DNA from 3 places in the Jeotgalibaca arthritidis genome. Region 3 is predicted to be linked to each of the others. Evidence: predicted binding sites of a transcription regulator. Region 3 holds the regulator's gene; each other region holds the start of a gene.
The links. The regulator LexA, encoded in region 3, represses DNA repair genes until DNA is damaged. The targets are predictions, from matches to a motif close to CNAACANNTGTTNG.

Region 1 (8,586 bases), 1.1 Mb from region 3:
CTAACCAATCTCAAAATAACTTTAGTGATTACAATTCGAATGATGATCCATTCTTATCAAGCGGACAATCAATTGACATTTCAGATGATGATTTGCCATTCTAGTCTAAAGTAAGAATAGGTTAAAAAAGGAGGAAAACAAACATGGCTCAACAACGTGGTGGTCGTCGCGGAGGACGTAGACGTAAAAAAGTATGTCATTTCTGCGCAAATCATATTGATCATGTAGATTACAAAGATGTAGATCTATTAAAACGCTATGTATCTGAGAAAGGTAAAATCTTACCTCGTCGTGTAACAGGTACATGTGCTAAACACCAAAGAACTTTAACAGTTTCAATTAAACGTGCTCGTATTATTGCTTTAATGCCTTTTACGATTGCTGAATAATTAAAACTTTAAGCAGCTAGGAGAAATCCTAGCTGCTTTTTTGTATCCTAAATAGTAACGACAGTTAGAAATGTTAGCTGCTATCTGATGTGTCCGTTGCATAGCTTAAATGATTTTTTATGCAAGCGGGAGATAGATATCCACATGTGGAAAAAGATAAAAGAAGAGCGTCAGCTTAAGGATATGATATGTTAGAGGGAAAGTTATCCACATGTTTATAAAGAGAGTTGTGGATATTTATTTAAATAACAGAAAACGCTTCCTAATAATGTTTCACGTGAAACAATATTAGTTGTAAAAAGCTAGTAATGTTCCACGTGAAACATTTTGTTACTCTTTTGGAATGTGGCTATTAAAGAAGCATTGTGGTAAAATTATAAAAGACAATCTAATAATTTGAGAAAAGGAGCAACAATGAAAATAAGGGAAAAAGTAGAAAAACTTCCTCCATTCATACGTTCAAATCGAATTAAAGTGCCAGCGTATATTTTATTAATTTCATTGATTCTTTTTATCGTATTAGCTTTTATAACGAGTTGGAAAATCGGTTTAGTTTTACTATTTGTCATTTTTATCGTAGGAGGACTCTTCTATTACTCAACTGACTATTTAATAGATGAAACAAACAAGTATATATCTGACTTATCCTATCGTATTAAAAAGGGTGAGCAAGAGGCTCTTATTCAAATGCCAATTGGTATTTTGTTATATAATGAGGCACAAGAAATTCAATGGACTAACCCTTATCTCTTAAAGTATTTTAAAACCAAAGATATATTGGGAAGAAAAATTGAAGATGTTGATTCTGAGCTGTACGAATGGATTGAGAAGTTTAAGAATAATGAAATGACTAAAGTTAAATGGGGAGACCGCTATTTCGAAATGGTTATACAGGAAGATATAGGCGTTCTTTATTTAATGGATATTACGGACTATGCAAAGATTGAAGAAAAGTATCAAGATGAACGTCTAGTGTTTGGAAATGTCATCATAGATAATTATGATGAAGCAGTTCAGTCAATGAATGACCGGAAACGTTCAAATGTAAATAATTATATTACTAACCAGTTAACAAATTGGGCTAACATAAATAATGTTTATTTAAAGCGCGTTGATGATGACCGCTTTATTGGCCTGATGAATAAAAAAACACTGCAAAAATTAGAACAAAACAAATTTGAGATTGTTGATCAAATTAGAGAACGAACGTATAAGCAAAACTTCCCACTGACACTAAGTATGGGATTCTCCTATAGTACGGGAGAAGTTTTGATGAGATGGAAAGACATTGCTCAATTAGCCCAAGCTAATGTTGATTTAGCTTTAGCACGGGGTGGCGATCAAGTTGTCGTAAGAGCTGAAAATGATGAAGCTAGATTTTATGGTGGGAAAACTAATCCAATGGAAAAACGGACCCGTATTCGTGCGAGAATGATTAGTCATGCGTTGGAAGAATTGATCGTCAACGCTGATCAAGTTTTTGTAATGGGGCATAATTATCCTGATATGGACGTTATCGGCTCTTGCTTAGGAATCAGACGAATTGTTCAAATGAATAATAAAGAAGCTTGGATTGTTCTGAAGTCTGAACAGCTTTCGAAAGATGTTAGACGAATGATGGCTGTTATTGATAAGGATTCTAATATTTCTAAGTCTATTATTGGTCCAGAAAAAGCAGCCGAAATGATTACAGAAAACTCACTCATTACACTTGTTGATGTTCACAAACCATCTATGATACCAGCACCAGAATTGATGGACGTTTCATCTAATGTTGTGATTATTGATCATCACAGAAGAGGGCAAGAATTCCCTGATAATCCTGTTTTGGTTTATATTGAGCCTTATGCATCATCTGCTTCTGAATTAATAACAGAATTATTTGAATACCAATCAAATGATATTGATACGATTAACAAAATTGAAGCGACCGCCATGTTAGCAGGTATTATAGTAGATACACGAAACTTTAGCTTGAGAACAGGTTCTCGTACATTCGATGCAGCAAGTTACTTGCAATCAAATGGCGCTGATACCGTGTTAATTCAGGAAGCCTTAAAAGAGGACTTGGATACTTATTTAGAAAGAAGTCATTTACTTGAAACGATGGAGTTTGTTGTTCCAGGAATGGCAGTTGTGAATGGTGCAGATGATAGAGTATACGATACTGTTCTAGCTGCGCAAACTGCTGATACTATGCTTTCAATGGAAGACGTAGAGGCATCCTTTGTTATTACTAAACGTACGGATGGTCGTGTCGGAATTAGCGCAAGAAGTTTGAGTAAAGTCAATGTCCAAAGAATTATGGAAAAACTTGGTGGTGGCGGACATCTATCGAATGCTGCTACTCAAATAGAGAATGTATCAGTATCAGAGGCAAAAAAACGATTAGAAGATGTTTTAAAAGATGAAGAAGAGAAAGGAGAAACACGATGAGAGTTATTTTTCTTAAAGATGTAAAAGGTAAAGGTAAGAAAGGTGAAATTAAAAACGTAGCAGATGGTTACGCAAATAATTTCCTTCTTAAAAATGGTTTGGCTGAGGAAGCAACCACTTCAAGTGTTTCTGCTTTAAAAGGCCAACAAAAAGCAGAAGATAAAAAAGCAGCCGAAGAACTGCAAGTGGCACAAGATTTAAAAGCGTTATTGGAAAAAGAAGAAACAGCAATTACCATTCCAGCAAAAGCAGGAGAAGACAATCGCTTGTTCGGATCAATTACAAGTAAACAAGTTGCAGAACATTTAAACAAACAACATAAAGTGAAGCTAGATAAACGTAAAATCAATTTACCAAATCCAATTCGTTCATTAGGATATACACGAATGGAAGTCCGTCTTCACCCAGAAGTAACAGCTACTTTAACCGTTCATATTGTAGCAGAATAATGAATAGGCGAGCGATATTTCATGTGGAATATTGCTCGTCTTTCTTTTTTAAAAATAGGAACGTATGTTCAGCTCAGGCAATTGTTTTCTCAGGTTTTTTAGAGTACAATAAGAAGGCAAAGCGATATGTCGCTATTGAATAATGAGTAGAAGGATGAAGATATATATGGAAGAAGCTTTCCAAAATCGAATACCTCCCCATAGTGCAGAAGCAGAGCAATCTGTATTAGGTTCTATTTTTCTTGATCCTGAATCAGTTGTAACTGTACTAGAATACTTAGTAGCTGTCGATTTTTACAAAAAAAGTCATCAGCTTATTTTTGATGTTATTGTCCAATTATATAATCGTAACGAACCGATTGATGTTGTAACCGTAACTAATGAATTACAGAGCAAAGATCAATTAGAGAATATTGGTGGTCTGGCTTATTTAGCTGAAATCGCAACTATCGTTCCGACTGCAGCCAATGTGGAGTATTATGCTAAGATTGTTGAAGAAAAAGCAATCTTGAGAAATCTAATTCATTCAGCGACCGATATTGTTAAAAGTGGTTACGAAGAAGCTGATCAAGTAGCGGTTATTTTAGATAGTGCGGAGCAGACTATTTTACAAATCTCAGAACGCCGAAATCGCTCAGGTTTTATTCGTATCTCAGATGTGGTTAATACATCCCTACAGAACATTGAATTATTATCTCAGCAGTCAGGCGATGTAACGGGTATTCCAACAGGATATATCGCTTTAGATAAAATGACAGCTGGGTTACAAAAAGAAGAATTAATCATTTTAGCAGCCCGCCCCGCAGTTGGTAAAACGGCATTCGCCTTAAATATTGCTCAAAATGTGGCAACTAAAGCGGATCAAGTTGTTGCCATCTTTAGTTTAGAGATGGGGGCTGAATCACTCGTTAACCGGATGTTATGTGCGGAAGGAAATATTGATGCTGGCCACTTAAGAACAGGTCAGATGAGTGAAGAAGAATGGTCTAATTTAATTATGGCTATGGCGACATTAGGGCAATCTAAGATATTCATTGATGATACACCTGGTATTCGTATAGCAGAAATTCGTGCAAAGAGCCGCCGATTGATGCAAGAACAAGGTGGACTAGGATTAATTGTTATCGACTACTTGCAGCTAATTGAAGGAAATAATAAAGAGAGCCGTCAGCAAGAGGTGTCTGATATTTCCCGTCAGTTAAAGAAACTCGCTAAAGAATTAAAAGTACCTGTTATTGCCTTATCACAATTATCACGTGGTGTTGAACAACGACAAGATAAACGACCTGTACTAAGTGATATTCGTGAATCTGGATCAATCGAACAAGATGCTGACATCGTAGCCTTTCTTTATCGTGAAGATTACTATGAACGTGAAGGTGGAGAAGACTCTGCTGCTGAACCAGAATTCGAAAATAATATCGTAGAAGTTATTATAGAAAAAAACCGTAGTGGATCACGAGGAACGGTTAAACTCTTATTCAAAAAAGAATTTAATAAATTCTCTTCAGTCTCCTATATTCCAGAACAAGAATAGTTATGAAAACACGTCCTTCGTAGTAGTATAGAAAGGACGTGTTTTTATCTATTTAATGACAGAAAAAAAGAAAAAAGGTTGTCATAAATTCTTGCATTTTAATCCAAAGAGGAGTAAAATTTATTTTGTTAGTCATTGGGTTATTAGCTCAGTTGGTAGAGCAGCTGACTCTTAATCAGCGGGTCGAGGGTTCGAGCCCCCCATAACCCATACGAAAAAACGATCAATCGATGGTAAGAAAAGATAAATTCTTTTCTTACCATCGTTTTTTTATTAAAAAGGTATATACTTAGTTGAGAACTTTCTATTAAAGACTTATAATCATTTGGAAGGGTTTTAAATAACAAATTATAAGAAGAATAGGTGACTAATCATGCTAGTAGGAGCAATTGAAGCAGGCGGAACAAAATTTGTATGTGCAATTGGAAATGAAAGCAATGAAATTATTGAGCGCGTTTCTTTCCCAACAACGACACCGGAAGAAACATTAGCACACGTTTTTGAATTTTTTGATCAATATAAATTAGCAAGTATCGGAATTGGCTCATTTGGACCGATTGATATTAACGAAAAATCGGAAACTTATGGCTATGTTTTATCAACACCAAAATTGGCATGGAAAGATTTCGACTTCTTAGGAGCTATGAAAGAACGTTATGATATTCCAATGGGATGGACAACGGATGTTAATGCTGCCGCACTAGGTGAATCAGAAAAAGGGGCAGCAGCCGGATTAGATAATGTGATGTATATTACCATTGGAACAGGAGTAGGAGCTGGAGCTATTGTAAATGGTCAATTATTAGAAGGAATTGGTCATCCTGAAATGGGACACTTATTAGTAAAACCACATCAAGATGATCATTATGACGGCTTTTGCCCATACCATGGAAACTGTTTAGAAGGAATGGCAGCAGGTCCTTCTATTAATGGGCGTCTAGATATGGCAGGTAAAGATGTTGATCCAGACCACCAAGTTTGGGATTTCATGGCTAACTACATAGGACAAGCTTTAGTAGCCTATACTGTTATTCTTCGTCCAGAACGTATTATTTTAGGCGGAGGCGTTATGCACGCACCTAAGATGCTAGATAAGGTAAAGGAAGCATTCGATGCCTTACTAGGGAATTATGTTGATGTACCTGAACTTGATTCATATTTAGTGAAACCAGGTTTAGGAGATAATGCAGGAATTACAGGGGCTATCCTCTTAGCTAATCAAGTAAAATAAAAGAATCGAGAGCGCGTCTCTCGATTCTTTTTCTTCTATATATTAACTATTTTTTGGTCCAGGGTTAGAAGCAATGACTTCCAAGTTACCACTAATGTCCCAAGAGGTTACTGTAGCTGGTAAAATAAAGTGATCACCTTTAGCAAGTGGATAAGAGATGTCATTGACAATAACTTGTCCGTTTCCTTCTATAACACTGACTAAAGTATAAGGTGCATGTTTATCAAAATGAATACTAGATTGAATATTCCATTTATAAACAGAGAAGTAGTCACTTTCAATAAGAGTAACAATCTCATTGTCATCTAGTTTTTTAGTCTGAATAAACAAATCAGGATTTTGATGAGGAATCATAGAAACATCAATTGATTGCTGAATATGTAATTCACGACCATTACCATTATCATCAAGACGATCATAGTCATAGACACGATAAGTTGTATTACTACTCTGTTGTGTCTCTAAAATCATAATTCCCGCTCCAATAGCATGAATGGTGCCGCTTGGAACAAAGAAGAAATCACCTTTTTTAACTTTAACGCGAGTCAATAAGTCATCCCATTGACCAGCTTCAATCATCTCAGCAAAAGCTTCCTTTGTTTGAGCAGAGTGTCCATAAACAATTTCAGAACCTTCATCCGCATCAATGATATACCAGCATTCTGTCTTACCTAGGTCATTCTCATGCTTTAATCCGTACTCATCATCAGGGTGAACTTGAACGGACAAGTCTTCAGTAGCATCAATAATTTTAGTTAATAGAGGAAACACAGGTGACGAGGGATTACCAAATAGCTCAGGATGTGATTCATATAATTCATTTAAAGGCACACCAGCGTGGCTACCTGACGAAATAGTGCCAACGCCATCTAAATGGGCACTAATTGCCCAGCACTCACCAGTATGCTCACTTGGGATTTCATAGCCATAGATATCACGTAGCTTTGTTCCACCCCAGATTTTTTCTTGAAGCTTAGGGTTCATAAATAATGGTTCTTGCATGTTCATCCTCCTTAAGTTATAAACGGGATATAGTTTACATATCTATTATAAACAAAAGGTATAGATTTAAAAGAAGAATATAATAGAACTAAACGCGGTGTCGGTAAATTTAGTCGATATTAATACACCAGAATATGTTGACCTTTTGTAAATCAGATGTTATTATAACGAAGTCGCTTGTTTAAGGAGCGCAAATACATCTTTTCAAAACATCTGAAAAAGTAAAAAAACTTTTGACAAAAGGTTGTTAAGATGATAAGATATAAAAGTTGTTTCTCAAAAAACAGCTGAAAAAACTTTTTTAAAAGTTTTAAAAAACTGTTGACACTTAATCAACAGCGTGGTAATATGTAGAAGTTGTCACGACACGAACTTAACGTAACACGTGATAACGGATTTGACCTTTGAAAACTGAACAAAGAATGAACGAACCAAACGTGCAGGGTAATTCTTATTTATAAGGATTACACAACGAATCGCGATAATAATCGCAAAAACATTAAGTCAGCAAAAAAGAGCTATTCAGCTTTTCATGTCGGGTTTCTGTACAAGAGCCCACATTTAACATGAGAGTTTGATCCTGGCTCAGGACGAACGCTGGCGGCGTGCCTAATACATGCAAGTCGTACGAATTGATTAAGGAGCTTGCTCCTTATGACGTTAGTGGCGAACGGGTGAGTAACACGTGGGTAACCTACCTTCAAGAGGGGGATAACATCCGGAAACGGGTGCTAATACCGCATAGTTTCAGCTTCCACATGGAAGCTGAAGGAAAGACGGCCTTTGTGCTGTCACTTGGAGATGGACCCGCGGCGCATTAGTTAGTTGGTAGGGTAACGGCCTACCAAGACGATGATGCGTAGCCGACCTGAGAGGGTGATCGGCCACATTGGGACTGAGACACGGCCCAAACTCCTACGGGAGGCAGCAGTAGGGAATCTTCCGCAATGGACGAAAGTCTGACGGAGCAACGCCGCGTGAGTGAAGAAGGTTTTCGGATCGTAAAACTCTGTTGTTGGAGAAGAACAAGTAGGAGAGTAACTGCTCTTACCTTGACGGTACCCAACCAGAAAGCCACGGCTAACTACGTGCCAGCAGCCGCGGTAATACGTAGGTGGCAAGCGTTGTCCGGATTTATTGGGCGTAAAGCGAGCGCAGGCGGTTCCTTAAGTCTGATGTGAAAGCCCACGGCTCAACCGTGGAAGGTCATTGGAAACTGGGGAACTTGAATGCAGAAGAGGAGAGTGGAATTCCATGTGTAGCGGTGAAATGCGTAGATATATGGAGGAACACCAGTGGCGAAGGCGACTCTCTGGTCTGTAATTGACGCTGAGGCTCGAAAGCGTGGGGAGCAAACAGGATTAGATACCCTGGTAGTCCACGCCGTAAACGATGAGTGCTAAGTGTTGGAGGGTTTCCACCCTTCAGTGCTGCAGTTAACGCATTAAGCACTCCGCCTGGGGAGTACGGCCGCAAGGCTGAAACTCAAAGGAATTGACGGGGACCCGCACAAGCGGTGGAGCATGTGGTTTAATTCGAAGC
Region 2 (8,586 bases), 150 kb from region 3:
CATTCTTGTCAGCAGAAAATGTCGATAACACCATCAATACGGTTCGCCAATTAAACGCGGTCGCAGAGAAACGTGGTCAAACATTGGCTGAAATGGCTCTAGCTTGGAACTTGCGTCAGCCTGTGGTTTCAAGTGTGTTAATTGGGGCATCGCGTGTCAGCCAATTGGAGGACAACTTAAAAGCCCTTCAAAATCTTGATTTCTCAGCAGAAGAATTAGCAGAAATTGATCGTATATTAGCAAAATAAAGGCTAAAAAAGGAGCAGGGGAATCATTTCCCTGCTCCTTTTAGCTCGTTTAATCGGTTAGTGTTTCGAGAATCGTTTTGACCGTAACAGTACCATAAAACAAATTGTTTTCTGTGACGATCACTCGCTCATAAACTTTATGGTTTGAGCGAGCCATTGCTAAATGGGAAACCGTATTGATAGGTGTACAGCGGTCCACAGATAAGAATTGCTTATTCATCACATTCGCAATTTTTGTAGAGTGTTGGTTTTCTTCTTCCATCCATTCTAAAATAGCCTTTTGACTAATCAACCCAACCGGTCGCTTGTCTTTGACAACTGCTAAGGCTAAACATTCCGGATCGTTCATAAAATAAGTATAGACCTCACCAATCGTATCATCCGGTGAAAAGACATCTGTTTGAGTAGATAGACTGTCAATCGTCTGTTTATGCTGTTGACTCAGCTGCGATTTCTCGTTAAGCGTTTCAATTGTTTTAATGACAGTTGGTTGGATAGCTTGAATAGCCGTTTCAGGTTTTTGGAAATAATGACCTTGGCCGTAGTGAACACCTAATTTAATGATCGCTTCAAGTTCGGGATAGGTTTCAATGCCTTCTGCAATTAATTTAATATTTGAAACTTTAGAAAATTCAACCATTCCTTTAACGAGGGCACTCTTGATATTACTCAAATGAATATTGCGAATCAAATTCATATCCAACTTAATGTAGTTGGGGTCAACATCACTAATCAGATTAAGGCCGGAGTGGCCAGCGCCAGTGTCATCAATTGCGATTTTATAATCTTGATTTTTATAATGTTCAATCGTCGCTTTAAAGCCACTCATATCATCAATAACCGTTCGTTCTGTTATCTCGAAAATGATATGAGTAGGAGAGATACCATACTGCTCTAAAAACGATTTAGAAAAACTCTCTTCTAAAGAATAGTTCGTCATAATATTAGGATTAATATTTACAAATATTTTCTTATTAAAATCAGGTGTTATAAAGGTTTGAACAGCCTCAAAAGCTCTTGTTCGACACAATAAGTCTAGTGGCCATAATAAGTCATATTGTTTAGCAGCCACAAATAATTGCTCCGTATTCTCAAACGCACTTTCGCCAACAATCCTGCTCAGTGCTTCATAGCCCAAAATATCACCATTTTCTAGCGATACTATTGGTTGAAAGACACTCCGTATTCGTTTTTCTTCGATAATGCTTTTTAGGGACTCCTCCTGGCTAATCATTTCACACCTCCATCTTAAAAGAGTTGGTTCTTTTATAGTTTATTATAGTATAGTTATCGGCTAAATATACTATTTTTGTAGTGAATTTATCTGAATAAATATATTTTCAGTACGAAAGTCTAATTTTAAAGGTGAATGGTCTAAATATGATGGTATATCTTTTTATAAATGATTTATAATAGGGTGTAAGCGTTTTATATGAAAGGAGTCTGCTATGACCACTTATACCTATACTAATCCGATTATTAAAGGGTTTAACCCTGACCCCAGTATTTGTCGTGTTGGGGATGATTTTTATTTAGCAACGAGTACCTTTGAATTTTTCCCAGGATTACCTGTTTATCACAGTAAAAATTTAATTGATTGGGAACTGGTTAGTCACGGCCTATCACGACCGGAACAAATGACCTTATCACGTAAAATTCCGAATGCCTTTGGTCTTTATGCGCCAACCATTCGGGAGATTAACGGCCGTTTTTATATGGTCTGTACCAATGTTGCCGATGATGATTTTGCCCAAGGGAACTTTTTGATTTGGACGGACGATATTCGCGGTGAATGGTCTGATCCGATTTGGCTAGACACACCGGGCATTGACCCATCACTTTTTGTCGATGATGATGGTACGGTTTATTATTCGGGTACGCATAAAGATATTTATGTGCGCCAATTAGGGGGAGTGTCACATGATTCATCAAACAATTGATTCATTTTATGAAAAAAGTTCCGCACGTTTAACGACCTATGTTATTGAAAATTCGCCTGAGATTGATATAAATCGTAAACGGCCGGCGATTATTATTTGTCCCGGTGGCGGCTATGAATTTTTATCCGATCGAGAGGCAGAGCCAATCGCAGTGAAGATGATGAGCTACGGTTATCAGGCGTTTGTGCTAGAATACAGCGTAAAACCGGCAGTTTATCCAAAAGCTCTTGAAGAATTAGCCAGTGCCGTACGATTAGTCCGTCAAAATAGTGACGACTGGCACGTTGATCCAGAGCGAATTATTGTAGCTGGCTTTTCAGCTGGTGGTCATTTAGCTGCTAGCTTAGGTGTCTTGTGGCAAGACGACCATTTAGTGCAAGCATTAGGTGGAAAGAAAGAAGACTGGCAACCAAATGGCTTATTGCTAGCTTATCCTGTCTTATCAAGTGGCGAATTTGCCCATGAAGGATCCTTTAAGGCTTTGCTGGCAGACAATTATGCCAGCTTAAAAGACGAGCTATCTCTGGAGAAACGGGTGAGTGCATTAACGCCACCAACATTCTTGTGGCACACGCTAGAAGACGGTCTTGTACCAGCAGAAAATAGTTTGCTTTTTGCAGATGCTTTGCGAAAAGCGGGTGTCCCTTACGAATTACATATCTTCCCTAAAGGAGGCCACGGATTAAGTTTAGCGACACATGAAACAGGCGGCAGAGGAGATTACGAGCGTGACGAAGCCGTTGCCGTTTGGCCGCAACTCTTTGCAACTTGGGTTAAACATAACGTTAGTTAAATAGAATAAAGAGGTTCAGAGCCTAAATGCTGTTCGAACCTCTGAATTACTTAAAAATAAAGAGGTTCAGAGCCATTAAAAGCGCTCGAACCTCTGGATTACTCAAAAATAAAGAGGTTCAGAGCCTAAAAGTCGCCCGAACCTCTGGATTACTCAAAAATAAAGAGGTTCAGAGCCTAAAAGTCGCCCGAACCTCTGAATTAATCAAAAATAAAGAGGTTCAGAACTAAAAAGTCGCCCGAACCTCTGGATTTCTCAAAAATAAAGAGGTTCAAGCCATTAAAAGCGCTCGAACCTCTTTGTTTTTATTATCTCCGCTCAAAGTCTAAGTATCTGCTACCTTGATAAGATAATTTGCCGCTATCGCCCTCAGCTAATTGCCCGTATTCTTTGCCACTTATTCGAAATTCAAGACGCTGGTTGCTGTCGAATTGAAAGGTCACATAATAAGTTGTCGAAGTCGACGGATGATTGTGATGGATGCCTCCTGGACCATGATTAACATTGTTGTGCCGCTTAATGTCTGCCCGTTTTGACGTGACGCGCGCCTCCACAGACCGAATCGGTGACTGATTATTGCTATTCCATGTTATGATGCCTCTGACCGCTTGGAAAATAATAGTGCCAATTACCATGATAAAGATGATCGGGATGAATGATTCAACTAGAAAAAACATGCCAACACTCCTTTATTTGCTCGATCGTTATCGTTACTTCCATTATACCCTTTAGAAAAGCCATTAAGCAATCGCATGATAGTATCATTAAAAGTGTTCTTTTTCTCTGACGTTACTGTTATACTAATTCAGCGATGAAAAAGAAAGTAGGACATTATGGAAAACAAAACATTTGAATCATTCGGTCTAAGCAATGAAATCTTGACAGCTCTAGCTAGCTTGCGCTACCGCAAACCAACAGCTGTCCAAGAAGAAGTGCTGGCACCAGCATTAACTAAAAAAGATATTATGGCTCAGTCACAAACCGGTAGTGGGAAAACAGCTGCCTTTGGTATTCCCCTATGCGAACAAATTATCTGGGAAGAAAATAAGCCACAAGCTTTAATTATTGTACCCACACGTGAATTAGCGCTACAAATTAAAGAAGAATTAACAAATATCGGCCGCCTAAAACGTATTAAAGTGACAGCTGTTTTTGGGAAGTCTCCCTTTAAAATCCAAAAATCAGAGCTCAAACAAAAGAGCCATATTGTTGTTGGAACACCGGGTCGTTTACTCGAGCACTTGCAAGAAGGCACTTTGAAGGTTGATAAAGTGAATAGCCTTGTACTGGATGAAGCCGATGAAATGCTAAATATGGGCTTTATTGATCAAGTAGAAGCGATTATTGACTATTTACCAACAGACCGCCAAACCATGCTGTTTTCAGCAACCATGCCATCTGAAGTAGAGCGATTAGCTGAGTTTTATATGAAATCTGACCGTCTAGCATTGTCATTAGAATCAAAGCAAACAAAACCAGCTATTCAGCAATCGTTTATTAAAGTAGGAGACATGGATAAGCCACAACTCTTACTTAATTTACTAACGATTGAAAACCCTGATGCGAGTATTATTTTCTGTAATACAAAAGGTGCCGTTGACGACTTAGTGACCTTCTTAAGCAAAGAGGGCATAACTGTTGATAAATTACATGGTGGCATGGATCAAGATGATCGCCTAGCTGTCATGAGTGATTTCCGATTAGGGAAATTACGGTACCTCGTAGCTACAGACGTTGCTGCACGAGGAATTGATGTAGACACTGTTACACACGTCATTAACTATGATGTTCCTTTTGAAAAAGAAAGCTTCACTCATCGAACAGGACGTACGGGTCGTGCCGGTCGAAAAGGCCTAGCCCTAACCATGGTGTCTGACAAAGACACTTACCAATGGCAAACGGTTCGTGATTATGCCTTTGACGAAACGGATGAGCTGACGGAAGTCTTTCCGCCGAGCCAACGTCTTGTATCGCGTATGCAAGCTGCCTTTGAAAAGAAAAGCCAAAGTCGCCTGACACCAAAAGCACCACGTAACAAAGACTTAAACAAAGGCATTACCAAAGTTTATTTTAACGGCGGGAAAAAGAAAAAATTACGCGCCATTGATTTTGTAGGGACTCTGACGAATATTAAGGGTGTGGATGCAGACGATATTGGCATTATTACCATTCAAGAAAACGTGACTTATATCGAAATTCTAAATGGCAAGGGTAGCTTCGTCATTTCAGAAATGCAAGACAGAACGATTAAAGGTAAACAATTAAAAGTAAGAAAAGCTCGTAAATAACAAATAAGCGCCAAGTTAAGAAATCACTTCTTAGCTTGGCGCTTTTTCTTATAGTGCGCTCCATTTTCGACTCTCTAATAAACAGGCGTGCCTGATTTCATCAAAATGGATTTTTTCTTGGTTAATATAAATACCCATGGCATCAGCACCTTTAAGATAGCCAACCACATCATCAAAATAATTGCCTTCATTGTCAACTGCTTCCAGTTGGATAGCGACTTGTTTGTTTTTGAGCCTCGCTTCTTCCAAAACTTGACCAATATCGTAGAGGTCCATTTGTGGTTTTTGTCTATTGATGTTTAACTGCGCTGCAGCATATTTTTCCTGCTCTAACGAATGTTCAGACAGGTAAAAGCCTGCCCATTTTTTCATACCACGATCGCGGTAGTGGTCATTTAAATATTTACTCATCACTGAATTCCCTCCATTCCGCCAGCATGGCCACCAACTAAGCTACTACGGTGAATGGCAGTTGCGCCATCCAGTAAACTGCTAGCGTGTACAAGTGACTGAAAGCCATACTTTTCTCTAATTTTATCTACCAAATAATCGAGTTGTTCTTCGGCGATTTGCTTTTCTGGGTCCTCAAATAGATCTAATTGAATATCAGAACTATAGCTTAGTTTAGAATAGGAAATTCCAATTCGCCTCACCGCTTGTCCACCATAATAGTTGTCAAACAGTTCTAAACAATAAGCAACCAATTTTTTAGAATGAGAAGTAGGTGGTATTTTGAGTTGACGAGAGAAACCTTCTGCCGTTTCATATTTAGAGTAACCAACATACAAACTCACACATCCCGTTTGGCAGTGTCGCCTACGAATCCGAGCCGCAACTTGTTCAGCCATTTCACGAATGACAAGTTTAATTTCATGTCGGTAAAGGTAGTCTTTGGGCAAAATTTGCGAATTACCATAACTTTTCTCCAGAGGCTTATAGCGCTCGCGAATATTGCTACGATCAATTCCCCATGCGTTGGCAAACAACTGCTCACCGATGATACCCATCTTTTCTTTTAATTGATAAAAATCACTATGAGCCAGGTCGTAAACCGTGTGAATGCCCATTTTATTGAGCTTCAGTGCTGTTCGACTGCCAATTCCCCACATATCGCTCAAGTCATTTATTTTCCAGATTTTATTGGGAACATCTTGATAGCGCCATTCAGCAATGAAGTCGCGGTTATGCTTGGCCTCAATATCTAGCGCTAACTTAGCTAGTAACATATTATCGCCAATCCCAATGGTGACATACAGGCCAGTTTGCTGATAAACCTGTTTTTGAATAGTTCGGGCCATATCGTAAGCTGTTTTTTCCTTGAATAAGGCTAGACTAGGGCGAATCGATAGAAAGGACTCATCAATGCTGTAAATATATAAATCTTCATCGCTGACAAAATGACGGTAGATTTGGTTAATCTCATTATTTTTCTCAATATAACGTGTCATTCGAGGTGGAACAACAATGAGATCAGGATGGGGCGGTATATCGTATTTACGCGTGACATTGTTAATTCCGAGAATTTCTTTAGACTTGGGAGAGGCAGCTAAGACAATGCCACCATCATTTTCAGCATTACTCATCACGACTAGTAAAGCTCTTAGCGGATGATAACCACGATCCACACACTCAACAGAAGCGAAAAATGATTTCACGTCGATACACAAAATATCGTCGCTCCTCTCAGACGAATAATCGAACATCACCATCAATCCTCCTTTACCCATATTATAAGAACGTACGTTCGATTTGTAAAGGGGAACAAAAAGGAAAGTTTTGCTAGAAGACTTCCGCTTGTCCACAGCGTAAGTTATAATAATAGTTATCTGACTACAACATATTGAAATTAAAGGAGCATGGTATAATAATGCAAGAACAACAATCAAAAACACTTTATCAAGCGCTATGGAATAGTGCTGATATTTTGCGTTCAAAAATGGGAGCAGGTGAGTATAAGGACTATCTACTAGGACTTATTTTTTATAAATATTTATCAGATCGTATGCTTTATCATGCGGCTGACCTGTTAGAAAAAGAGGTTCATAATTTAGATGAGGCTCAACAAGTATATGTCGATGCCTTTAATGACCCAGAAGATAAAGATGATCTGATTGATACTTTAAAATATGATTATTCATATGCTTTAGAACCAGAATTGACTTTTACTGCTATTGTTCAAAGAGTTAATAAAGGTAAATTCCAATTGGAAGAGCTTGTTCAGGGATTTAGAAATATTGAACAAAGCGATGAATTGTTTGAAAATCTTTTTGAAGACGTGGACTTATATTCTAAAAAATTAGGTGCAACTCCTCAAAAGCAAAATCAGACCATATCAGCTGTTATTAAAGAACTAGCGAGCCTTGAGCTTGCTCATCAAGGTGATGCATTAGGCGATGCTTATGAATATTTAATTAGTCAATTCGCCTCTGATTCTGGTAAAAAAGCAGGTGAATTCTACACACCACAATCTGTTTCAACATTGATGACACAGATTGTATTGTTAGGAAAAGAGAATCAAAAAGGATTTAGTGTATACGACCCTACGATGGGATCAGGTTCACTATTATTAAACGTAAAAAAATTATCCAACCAACCAGGAACGATAAATTATTTTGGACAAGAATTAAATACAACTACCTATAATTTAGCGCGTATGAATATGATTCTGCATGGAGTAGACGTCGCTAACCAACATTTACATAATGCAGATACATTGGATGCTGACTGGCCAACAGAAGAACCAACAAACTTTGATGGTGTATTAATGAATCCGCCATATAGTGCAAAGTGGTCTGCAGATAAAGGCTTTTTGGATGATGCTCGCTTCTCTATGTATGGCGTTTTAGCACCAAAATCAAAAGCTGATTTTGCATTTTTACTTCATGGCTATTATCACTTAAAAGATACGGGTGTTATGGCTATTGTTCTACCACATGGTGTTTTATTTAGGGGAGCAGCTGAAGGTAAAATTCGTCAAAGCTTATTAGAAAATGGCGCAATCGATACAGTTATTGGTTTACCAGCAAATATTTTCTTTAGTACAAGCATTCCAACAACTGTTATTATTCTTAAAAAGAATAGAGAGAGCAAAGATGTTCTTTTTATTGATGCTTCAAACGACTTTACTAAAGCTAAAAATCAAAACAATCTAGAAGAAGAGCATATCCAGAAAATATTAGAAACTTATAAAAATAGAAATAATGTAGAAAAGTATGCCCATCTTGCAACATTTGAAGAGATTGTAGAGAATGACTACAATTTAAATATCCCTCGCTACGTTGATACTTTTGAAGAGGAGGAACCAATCTCCTTAAAAG
Region 3 (8,586 bases):
CTTTGATGAAGAACGCCTGGAAGAAGTGGTCGAAGAAATTCAACAAACAAATTCGAAAAGACAAGCCATTGTCAGTGAGATTGTTGAATCAGCGACAGCTAAACTAGAACAACTCTCGTCTCTGCCAAATATCATCGTTTTAAGTGATCCGACTTGGCATGAAGGTGTTTTAGGTATCGTTGCAAGTCGGTTAGTTGAAGAAACAGGTCGACCAACTATTTTGCTTGCTGAAAATTCAGAAACGGGGATTGCTAAAGGGTCAGGTCGAAGTATCGATGCTGTTCACCTTTATCAAGCATTATCTGCTTGCTCAGATTGTATTCTGAAATTTGGTGGCCATAAGATGGCTGCTGGTTTGAGTGTTAGTGTTGACCAAGTTAGTCAATTAAGTTATGCGCTGAATAACTTCACATCAGTCTATGCTGAACAGATTAAGCAAGGTGCGACAATCGAGGTTGATGAGTACTTAGATGTTGATGAAGTTACTTTGGATTTTCTAAATGAGATTGATCAGTTGAAACCTTTTGGAACAGATAATCCTAAACCAATCTTTGCCTTTAAGGATGTCCCTGCACAAAATATTAAACAAATAGGAGCAGATCAAAAGCACCTTAAATTTTCTCTACATACCGAAAAACAAGCACTTGATGTCATTGGTTTCAACAAAGGGCATTTAGCGCAGTTTATGCCTGAAAAGGAAGCCATATCCGTAATAGGGGAATTGGGGATTAATACCTGGCGAGATTTATCGAAACCACAATTACAGTTAAAAGATTTGACCATTGACCATGTTCAGTTTTTTGATAAGCGAACATCTCATGTCCAAGACGAGTCTCTTAAAATTGAGAATAGTGTTTATCTGTTCTTTAACCGTGCATTTTTTGAGAAAACAGCTGATCACTTGCCAAATAGCAGTGTCTCCGTTTTATTGGAAAGTAGAGATGATATCCCGCCATTTGAAGAGGAATTAACAAATCTGATTATTATTGATTGTCCAAGTAATCTTGATTATTTGACTTACTTCTTGGAAAGACATAAATTTAATAACTATTATATTTATGCTTATCCGATTCAAAGTATAACGGCTGAGGGAATCCCTAATCAAACGGTATTTGCTCATGCTTACCGTTATTTTAGAACCCATCAAAATATGGATGTTCGTAGCAAGTTAAGCGCCTTGGCCCAATACTTAAAAATTGATAAGAATTTGTTGATTTTTATCATATCTGTGTTTTTAGAAGCAAAATTTGTTACAATTGATAACGGTATAATGAATCCAAATCCGCAACCTGAAAAAGTCAATTTGGAAGAAACCAATACTTATAAACAAAGAATAAATAAAATGAATGCTGAGAAACTATTTATTTACCAGCCATTCCAAGAATTGATTCAGTGGATTGAAGCTTGTAATAAGTAGTTATAGGAGGAAATTTTGATGGATTTTAAAAAGTATATTGCTGATGTGAAAGATTTTCCAGAAGAAGGAATTATTTTTAGAGATATTTCACCATTAATGCAAGACGGCGATGCTTATGCGGCTGCAATTGCTAAAATTGTAGAATATGCAAAAGATAAAGGTGTCGATAAGGTTGTTGGACCTGAAGCAAGAGGGTTTATGGTAGGTTGTCCAGTTGCAGTAGGATTAAATTGTGGTTTTGCAATGGCTCGTAAAAAAGGTAAATTGCCTCGTGAAACAGTAGAAATCGCTTACGGTTTAGAATACGGTGAGGCTGTTCTTCAATTACATAAAGATGCTGTTTTACCTGGTGAAAAAGTATTAATCTGTGATGATTTACTAGCAACTGGTGGAACAACATTAGCAACAGTTGAATTAATTGAAAAATTAGGTGGCGAAGTCGTTGGTTTAGCATTCTTAATTGAATTGTTGGATCTAAACGGAAGAGATAAAATCTCTGGCTACGACATTTTTAACTTAATGGAATACTAAAATCAAAAAAAGAGATTGAGCTTTTGCTTAATCTCTTTTTAAATTTGACAACAAAACAGCCAGAAAGTATGCTACTTTCTGGCTGTTGCTATTAACTGATATGAGTTCTGTATAAGCCGACAACTTTACCTAATATTTGTACATAGTCCAAAATAATCGGTTCAAGTTCGTCATTTTCTGGCTGCAAACGATAATGATCTGTTTCTTTGTAGAATCGTTTACAGGTTGCTTCCTCATCCTCTGTAATAGCAATCACAATATCGCCATTTTCAGCAGAAGCTTGTTTTCGAACAATAACCGCATCGTTATTGTAGATGCCTGCGTTAATCATGCTGTTTCCTCGGATGGTTAGCATAAATAAGTCATCCGAACTATTTTTTAAGTTGGGTGGAATAGGGAAGAAGTCTGTTGCTTCTTCAACCGCCAAGATTGGCTCACCAGCTGTGACTACACCTAGTAATGGCATTTGATCGCTCTTGATTCCTAATTGTTGTAAACCTAATTCAGTGACCTCAATAGCTCTTGGTTTAGTCGGGTCTCGATAGATGTATCCTGCTTTTTCTAATCGAGCCAAATGGCCATGAACGGTTGAGGTAGATGATAGGTTTACGGCATTACCAATTTCTCTTACCGTTGGTGGATAACCTTTTTGCTGAACTTCCGTATAGATGAAATGCAAAACGTTCATTTGTCTTGAGTCTCTACCTTTAGTCATCGGACCATCATCTCCCGTATTTTTATAGTGTTATTTTATCACACCTAACTAAAAGAATCAAACAGATGTTCGGTATTTGAAAAAAAATGAATAATTGCGCTTTTCTATTTCCTTTTTGGCGAATATCTTGTAATATATTTAAATGAGGACTTTTGGAAGGAGGATACAAATTGAGTACAAGTGCATGGATTTTTATTGTTATTTTAGGGGTACTTTTAGGAGCAGTAGGTGGCTTCTTTTTGGCACGTCGTTATATGATGAATTATTTTGCTGAAAACCCACCTATTTCAGAAGATATGTTACGCAACATGATGATGCAAATGGGTCAAAAACCATCAGAACGCAAAGTGAAACAAATTATGGCTTCTATGAAAGTTCAAAACAAGAAAGCTAAAAAGAAATAATTGAATGAAATAATGAAAAATGTGGATGCTTTTTTGGGTCCACTTTTTTGTTTTGTATGAACATAGAAGGAGGGAAACCCGTGCAAATCTTTAAAAAATTAAAGTGGTTCTTCAAGCAAGAATGGCGTTCTTATATAGTGGGGGTCTTTTTCTTAATTGTTGTAGCCCTGATACAAGTTGTTTCACCCCGAATAGTCGGAAATATTATTGATGATATTAATGAGCAATTGTTAACACCTAGAAGTTTAATGATTCAAGCAGGGATTATCCTATTATGTGGCATTAGTCAGTATATTTTTCGTTACATTTGGCGCATGGAGATTTGGGGAACGTCTGCTAAACTTGAAAAAATACTTCGAACACGATTATTTAATCATTTTACAAAGATGGATGCCGAATTTTTTCAAAAGTATCGTACAGGAGATTTAATGGCTCACGCCACTAATGATTTGAATGCCATTCGTATGGTTGCTGGTGCAGGAATTCTGACACTAGCTGACTCGATCTCATCAGGTGGGATTACGTTTTTAACAATGTTGCTAACCGTAAACTGGAAATTAACATTAATTGCCATGATACCAGTGCCAGCTTTAACACTCGTTTCAAGAATTTTAGGGAAGAAAATTCATCGTACCTTTAGGAAAGCACAAGCATCCTTTTCAGCCTTGAATGATAAGACACAAGAAAGTGTTACGGGAGTAAAGGTGATTAAAACATTTGGCGAGGAAAAGGAAGATATTGCTGATTTTGAAGCGAAGACTCGTGACGTTGTTTTAAAAAACAAAGAGGTCTATGCCATTGATTCGATGTTCAGACCGGTTGTTATTTTTGTTATGGGTATTTCATATGCCCTATCTTTGATTTTTGGTGCTTACTTTATTCAAAATGGCGAAATGACTATTGGTAACCTCGTAACATTCTTTAGCTACATTGCTCTAATGAGATGGCCAATGCTTGCTGTCGGTCGATTATTGAATGTTTTAGAGCGAGGTAGCGCTAGTTACAGCCGTATCGATGAACTGCTTCAAGAACAATCACGCATTATTGAACCCAAGCATGCGATTACTCAGCCACTAGATGGTGATTTAGATATTGCGATTCAATCATTCCAATATAGCGATTCAGAACAAATCTCCCTTAAGGATATTGCTGTCCATCTTCCAAAAGGACACACATTAGGTATTGTCGGTCGAACCGGATCAGGAAAAAGTAGCCTATTTAGTTTGTTGCTAAGAGAATATGATCATTATGATGGCACCATTAGCTACAATGGTATTAATATTAAAGATTATAGCTTGGATAGTCTGCTAAGTGGTATTGGTTATGTGCCACAAGATAACTTTCTTTTTTCAACAAATGTAACGGATAATATTCGATTCGCCAATCCAGCTTATTCAGACGAAGAGGTTTACGAAGCAGCTCGAATTACAGCGATTCATGATGATATTCTCGGTTTTCCAAATGGTTACGAGACATTGGTAGGGGAACGTGGTGTGTCACTTTCTGGTGGTCAAAAGCAACGGATTTCGATTGCTCGCGCCGTGATTACACAGCCAGAATTATTGATTTTAGACGACTCCTTATCAGCTGTTGACGCAAAAACAGAGGAACGAATTTTAAGTCAGTTGAAAGAGAAGCGGAAGAATCAAACGACTATTATCGCAGCTCATCGTATTTCGAGTGTGATGCACGCTGACGAAATCATCGTTCTAGATAATGGCACCATTGTGGAACGTGGAAATCATGACCAATTAATGCAAAACCAAGGCTGGTATCGTCGAATGTATGAGAAACAGCAATTGGAAAGCAAGTTAGAAGGTGAGAAATAATGGAACAATCAGTTTGGTCTAAAACCATTCCGGTCAAAGAACAAGTTCGAGTTGTTAAACGAATTGTAGCTTATGCGTTACCTTTTAAAGCACCATTTATTTGGTCCTTTATTTTTGGTGTCGGACTAGCTATAACCGATGTTGTCTCCCCTAGGATTATTCAAGTATTTCTCGATAACTATGTCACTCAAGGGGAAGCAACCATTTCGATTGCGATTCAATTTTCACTATTGTACATGTTATCCATTATCATCAGCATGCTTACGATGTATTTTCAGAATTATCTATTTAGCGTGGCGTCCGAAAAAACAGTCGAGAATATTCGTAATCAACTGTTTAGAAAAGTTAATCAACTCGGCATGCGGTATTTCGATCAAACACCGGCCGGTTCAATTGTGTCTCGTGTGACAAATGACACGGAAACCATTAAAGATTTTTGGGCTGTCTTCTTGGCTCTAGCAGAGGGACTGCTGAGCATCGTAACAGTTTTTATTGCAATGTGGGTATTAGATGTAAAAATCACCTTAACCTTTCTTTATTTCTTGCCTGTTATGGCCTTAATGGTATGGTTTTACCAACGTGTCAGTACTCGCGTATACCGCACAATGAGAGAAAAGCTAAGTGAACTAAACACAAAATTGAATGAGAATATACTAGGGATGTCTATTATTCAACAGTTCCGCCAAGAAAAAAGACTGCAAAAGGAATTTAGTGATGTTAACGAAGAGTATGCGCGTGGCAGAATAGCCATGGTTAGGATGAATGCCTTGCTTCTTAATCCCTTTATCAGTTTGTTACAAGCCATTGCATTGACGGTTGTGTTGTATTTGTTTGGTGAACAGTCATTTGACCAATTTGTGGAGATAGGGGTTATTTATTCCTTTACTAGCTACATTAACAACTTCTTTAGACCACTTGGAATGATGATGGACAACTTGAGTGTTTTTCAAGACGGGATTGTGTCAAGCTATCGTGTCATCCGTGTACTCGATCATGATGAACTAGTCCCTCAACAAAATGAAGAAGCTGATTTAGCTATTACAAAAGGTAAAATTGAGTTTAAAAATGTGACATTCGCCTATGATAACGAACATAACGTTTTGAAAAACATTAGTTTTACTGCTAATCCTGGCGAAACGGTTGCTTTGATTGGACATACAGGTAGTGGTAAAAGTTCTATTATTAATGTCCTAATGCGTTTTTATGAGTTTTACGAAGGGGATATACTGATTGATGGACAATCAATTAAAAAATATCCAATCGAGGAAATTAGAAGACAGATGGGGCTTGTTCTACAAGATTCATTCTTGTTTTATGGTGATGTTAGCCGTAATATCCGTCTCATGAATGATGAATTAGATGACGTAGCTATTCAGGATGCTGCAGAATTTGTTCACGCCAATCATTTTATCGAGCAATTCCCTGAGCAATACCACGCAAAGGTTATTGAGAGAGGGGCTTCTTACTCAAGTGGGGAACGCCAACTGATTTCTTTTGCACGGACGATTATCCGCGACCCTAAGATTTTAGTTTTAGATGAAGCGACTGCTAATATTGATACGGAAACAGAATTGTTAATTCAAGAGAGTATGAATAAAATGCGAAAAGGGCGTACAACGATTGCGATTGCCCATCGTTTATCAACGATTCGTGATGCTGACCTCATCTTAGTTCTTGATAAGGGTGAGATTATCGAACGTGGTAAACACGATGATTTGATTGCTAAAAAAGGCATTTACTACGATATGTACCAACTACAATCAATGTCAGATTAACAAAAAAAACAGAGCTTAGGAGCTCTGTTTTTTTGTATAGTCATATTTAAAATTAGGATTGACTTCATTGTCTAAACGATCAAATGAATCCATTAAAGCTTGATCGATAGCTGCTAATTCATCTTTGCTAATTCGTTTGCCTTCCGGTAAACGAATCGGATCACCAAAACGAACAAAAGCATTTTCTCTTTTAATTAAAGCTTTTAAAGAAAACGGTCCTTGGAAAACGACCGGTACAATCGGAACTTTGGCTAAGCGAGCCATAGCGGACGTACCGCCTTTAACTTCATTATCATAGCGAGAACCAGTAGAGAAAATAAAAATATTACGTTCGCCTTCTTTTAAAATGTTAACGGGTTGTTTTAAGGCGCTAGGACCTGGATTTTCACGGTTAACAGGAAAGGCGTGCATTTTTCTTAAAAACCAATTAATGAAGCCTTTTTTAAATAGCTCTTGTTTAGCCATAGTAGAGTATACATGGGGATAGGCTGCCACAGCTATAAAAATGGGATCAAGCCAACTCCGGTGTGGTGCCGCTAAAATATATGTTTCAGCTTTTGGTAACTTTTCTTTATTCTGAACGTCAGTCTTGCCATTTAATAGCCAGACAACAAATCCGACGATTCGAACAACACAATTGTAAAACAATAGGAAACCTCCTTTTTATAATCAAATAATCAGTTATCTTAGTATGCGATACTATGACAGAATTTTCAAGAAAATTTTATTATGATTTTTCTTGCATTTTTTTCAAATAACCGTATAATGTAAGACGGTGCTAAAACACCAAATATTTCACACCTCAATGGATGCAGGGATGGGTGCTTCGATGAAGTCATACTTGTAATTGAAGTTGGGGGAGGAAAAATACAAAACCAAATGGAGGAATACAACATGGCAGTAATTTCAATGAAACAATTGCTAGAAGCTGGTGTTCACTTCGGTCATCAAACACGCCGTTGGAACCCAAAAATGAAACAATACATCTTTACAGAAAGAAACGGTATCTACATTATCGACTTACAAAAAACAGTTAAGTTAGTAGATAACGCATACAACTACATGCGTGAAGTCGCTGAAGATGGCGGCGTTGCTCTTTTTGTAGGAACAAAAAAACAAGCTCAAGAAGCTATTAAAGATGAAGCTATCCGTTCAGGACAATACTTCGTTAACCACCGTTGGTTAGGTGGAACATTGACTAACTGGGATACAATCCAAAAACGTATCAAACGTCTAAAAGACATCGAAAGAATGTCTGAAGATGGTACTTTCGAACTTCTACCTAAAAAAGAAGTTGGTATCTTACGTAAAGAACACGAACGTCTTGAAAAATTCCTAGGCGGTATCAAAGATATGCCAAGAATTCCAGATGTAATGTTCATCGTTGACCCAAGAAAAGAAAGAATCGCTGTTCAAGAAGCTCATAAATTGAACATTCCTATCGTTGCTATGGTTGATACAAACTGTGACCCAGATGAAATCGATGTAGTTATTCCATCAAACGACGACGCTATTCGTGCCGTTAAGCTAATCACTGCTAAAATGGCAGATGCTTTCATCGAAGGTAACCAAGGTGCTGACCAAGCAGTTGAAGAAGCTTTCTCAACTGAAGAAGAAGCAACATCATTAGAAGAAATCGTTGAAGTTGTTGAAGGAAACAACGAAAACGCATAATCAATTTTTCTAAGAAAATAGTTGATTGAACATGGCTGTTTCAAAATAAGAATGATATAGCAGGACAAAGCCAGCATATTTTCTATTTTGAAACAGTTTTTATATGAAAACAATTATAATAGGAGGTTTTTTAACATGGCACAAGTTACCGCAAAAATGGTAAAAGAATTACGTGATATGACAGGCGTTGGTATGATGGACGCTAAAAAAGCTTTAGTAGCTGTTGATGGAGATATGGATC

Region 1: dnaB (replicative DNA helicase) is a predicted target of LexA. The motif match lies at 3,332-3,345, and genes of this name have one in related genera.
Region 2: G7057_RS00225 (Y-family DNA polymerase) is a predicted target of LexA. The motif match lies at 7,003-7,016, and genes of this name have one in related genera.

Annotation. Positions count from the first base shown of each region.
Region 1 covers NZ_CP049740.1:1,036,195-1,044,780, reverse strand. Annotated here, with positions in the region: gene ssb (single-stranded DNA-binding protein) at 1-104, shown strand, start outside; gene rpsR (30S ribosomal protein S18) at 144-389, shown strand; gene G7057_RS05340 (DHH family phosphoesterase) at 804-2,825, shown strand; gene rplI (50S ribosomal protein L9) at 2,822-3,274, shown strand; gene dnaB (replicative DNA helicase) at 3,441-4,811, shown strand; tRNA gene G7057_RS05325 (tRNA-Lys) at 4,949-5,021, shown strand; gene G7057_RS05320 (ROK family protein) at 5,185-6,042, shown strand; gene manA (mannose-6-phosphate isomerase, class I) at 6,085-7,044, opposite strand; rRNA gene G7057_RS05310 (16S ribosomal RNA) at 7,607-8,586, shown strand, end outside.
Region 2 covers NZ_CP049740.1:34,001-42,586, reverse strand. Annotated here, with positions in the region: gene mgrA (L-glyceraldehyde 3-phosphate reductase) at 1-248, shown strand, start outside; gene G7057_RS00255 (EAL domain-containing protein) at 298-1,482, opposite strand; gene G7057_RS00250 (family 43 glycosylhydrolase) at 1,697-2,188, shown strand; gene G7057_RS00245 (alpha/beta hydrolase) at 2,169-2,981, shown strand; gene G7057_RS00240 (DUF2500 domain-containing protein) at 3,290-3,658, opposite strand; gene G7057_RS00235 (DEAD/DEAH box helicase) at 3,815-5,269, shown strand; gene G7057_RS00230 (hypothetical protein) at 5,318-5,680, opposite strand; gene G7057_RS00225 (Y-family DNA polymerase) at 5,680-6,981, opposite strand; gene G7057_RS00220 (type I restriction-modification system subunit M) at 7,137-8,586, shown strand, end outside.
Region 3 covers NZ_CP049740.1:2,235,063-2,243,648, reverse strand. Annotated here, with positions in the region: gene recJ (single-stranded-DNA-specific exonuclease RecJ) at 1-1,417, shown strand, start outside; gene G7057_RS11190 (adenine phosphoribosyltransferase) at 1,436-1,948, shown strand; gene lexA (transcriptional repressor LexA) at 2,040-2,663, opposite strand; gene G7057_RS11180 (YneF family protein) at 2,834-3,067, shown strand; gene G7057_RS11175 (ABC transporter ATP-binding protein) at 3,148-4,896, shown strand; gene G7057_RS11170 (ABC transporter ATP-binding protein) at 4,896-6,671, shown strand; gene G7057_RS11165 (lysophospholipid acyltransferase family protein) at 6,687-7,319, opposite strand; gene rpsB (30S ribosomal protein S2) at 7,566-8,345, shown strand; gene tsf (translation elongation factor Ts) at 8,481-8,586, shown strand, end outside.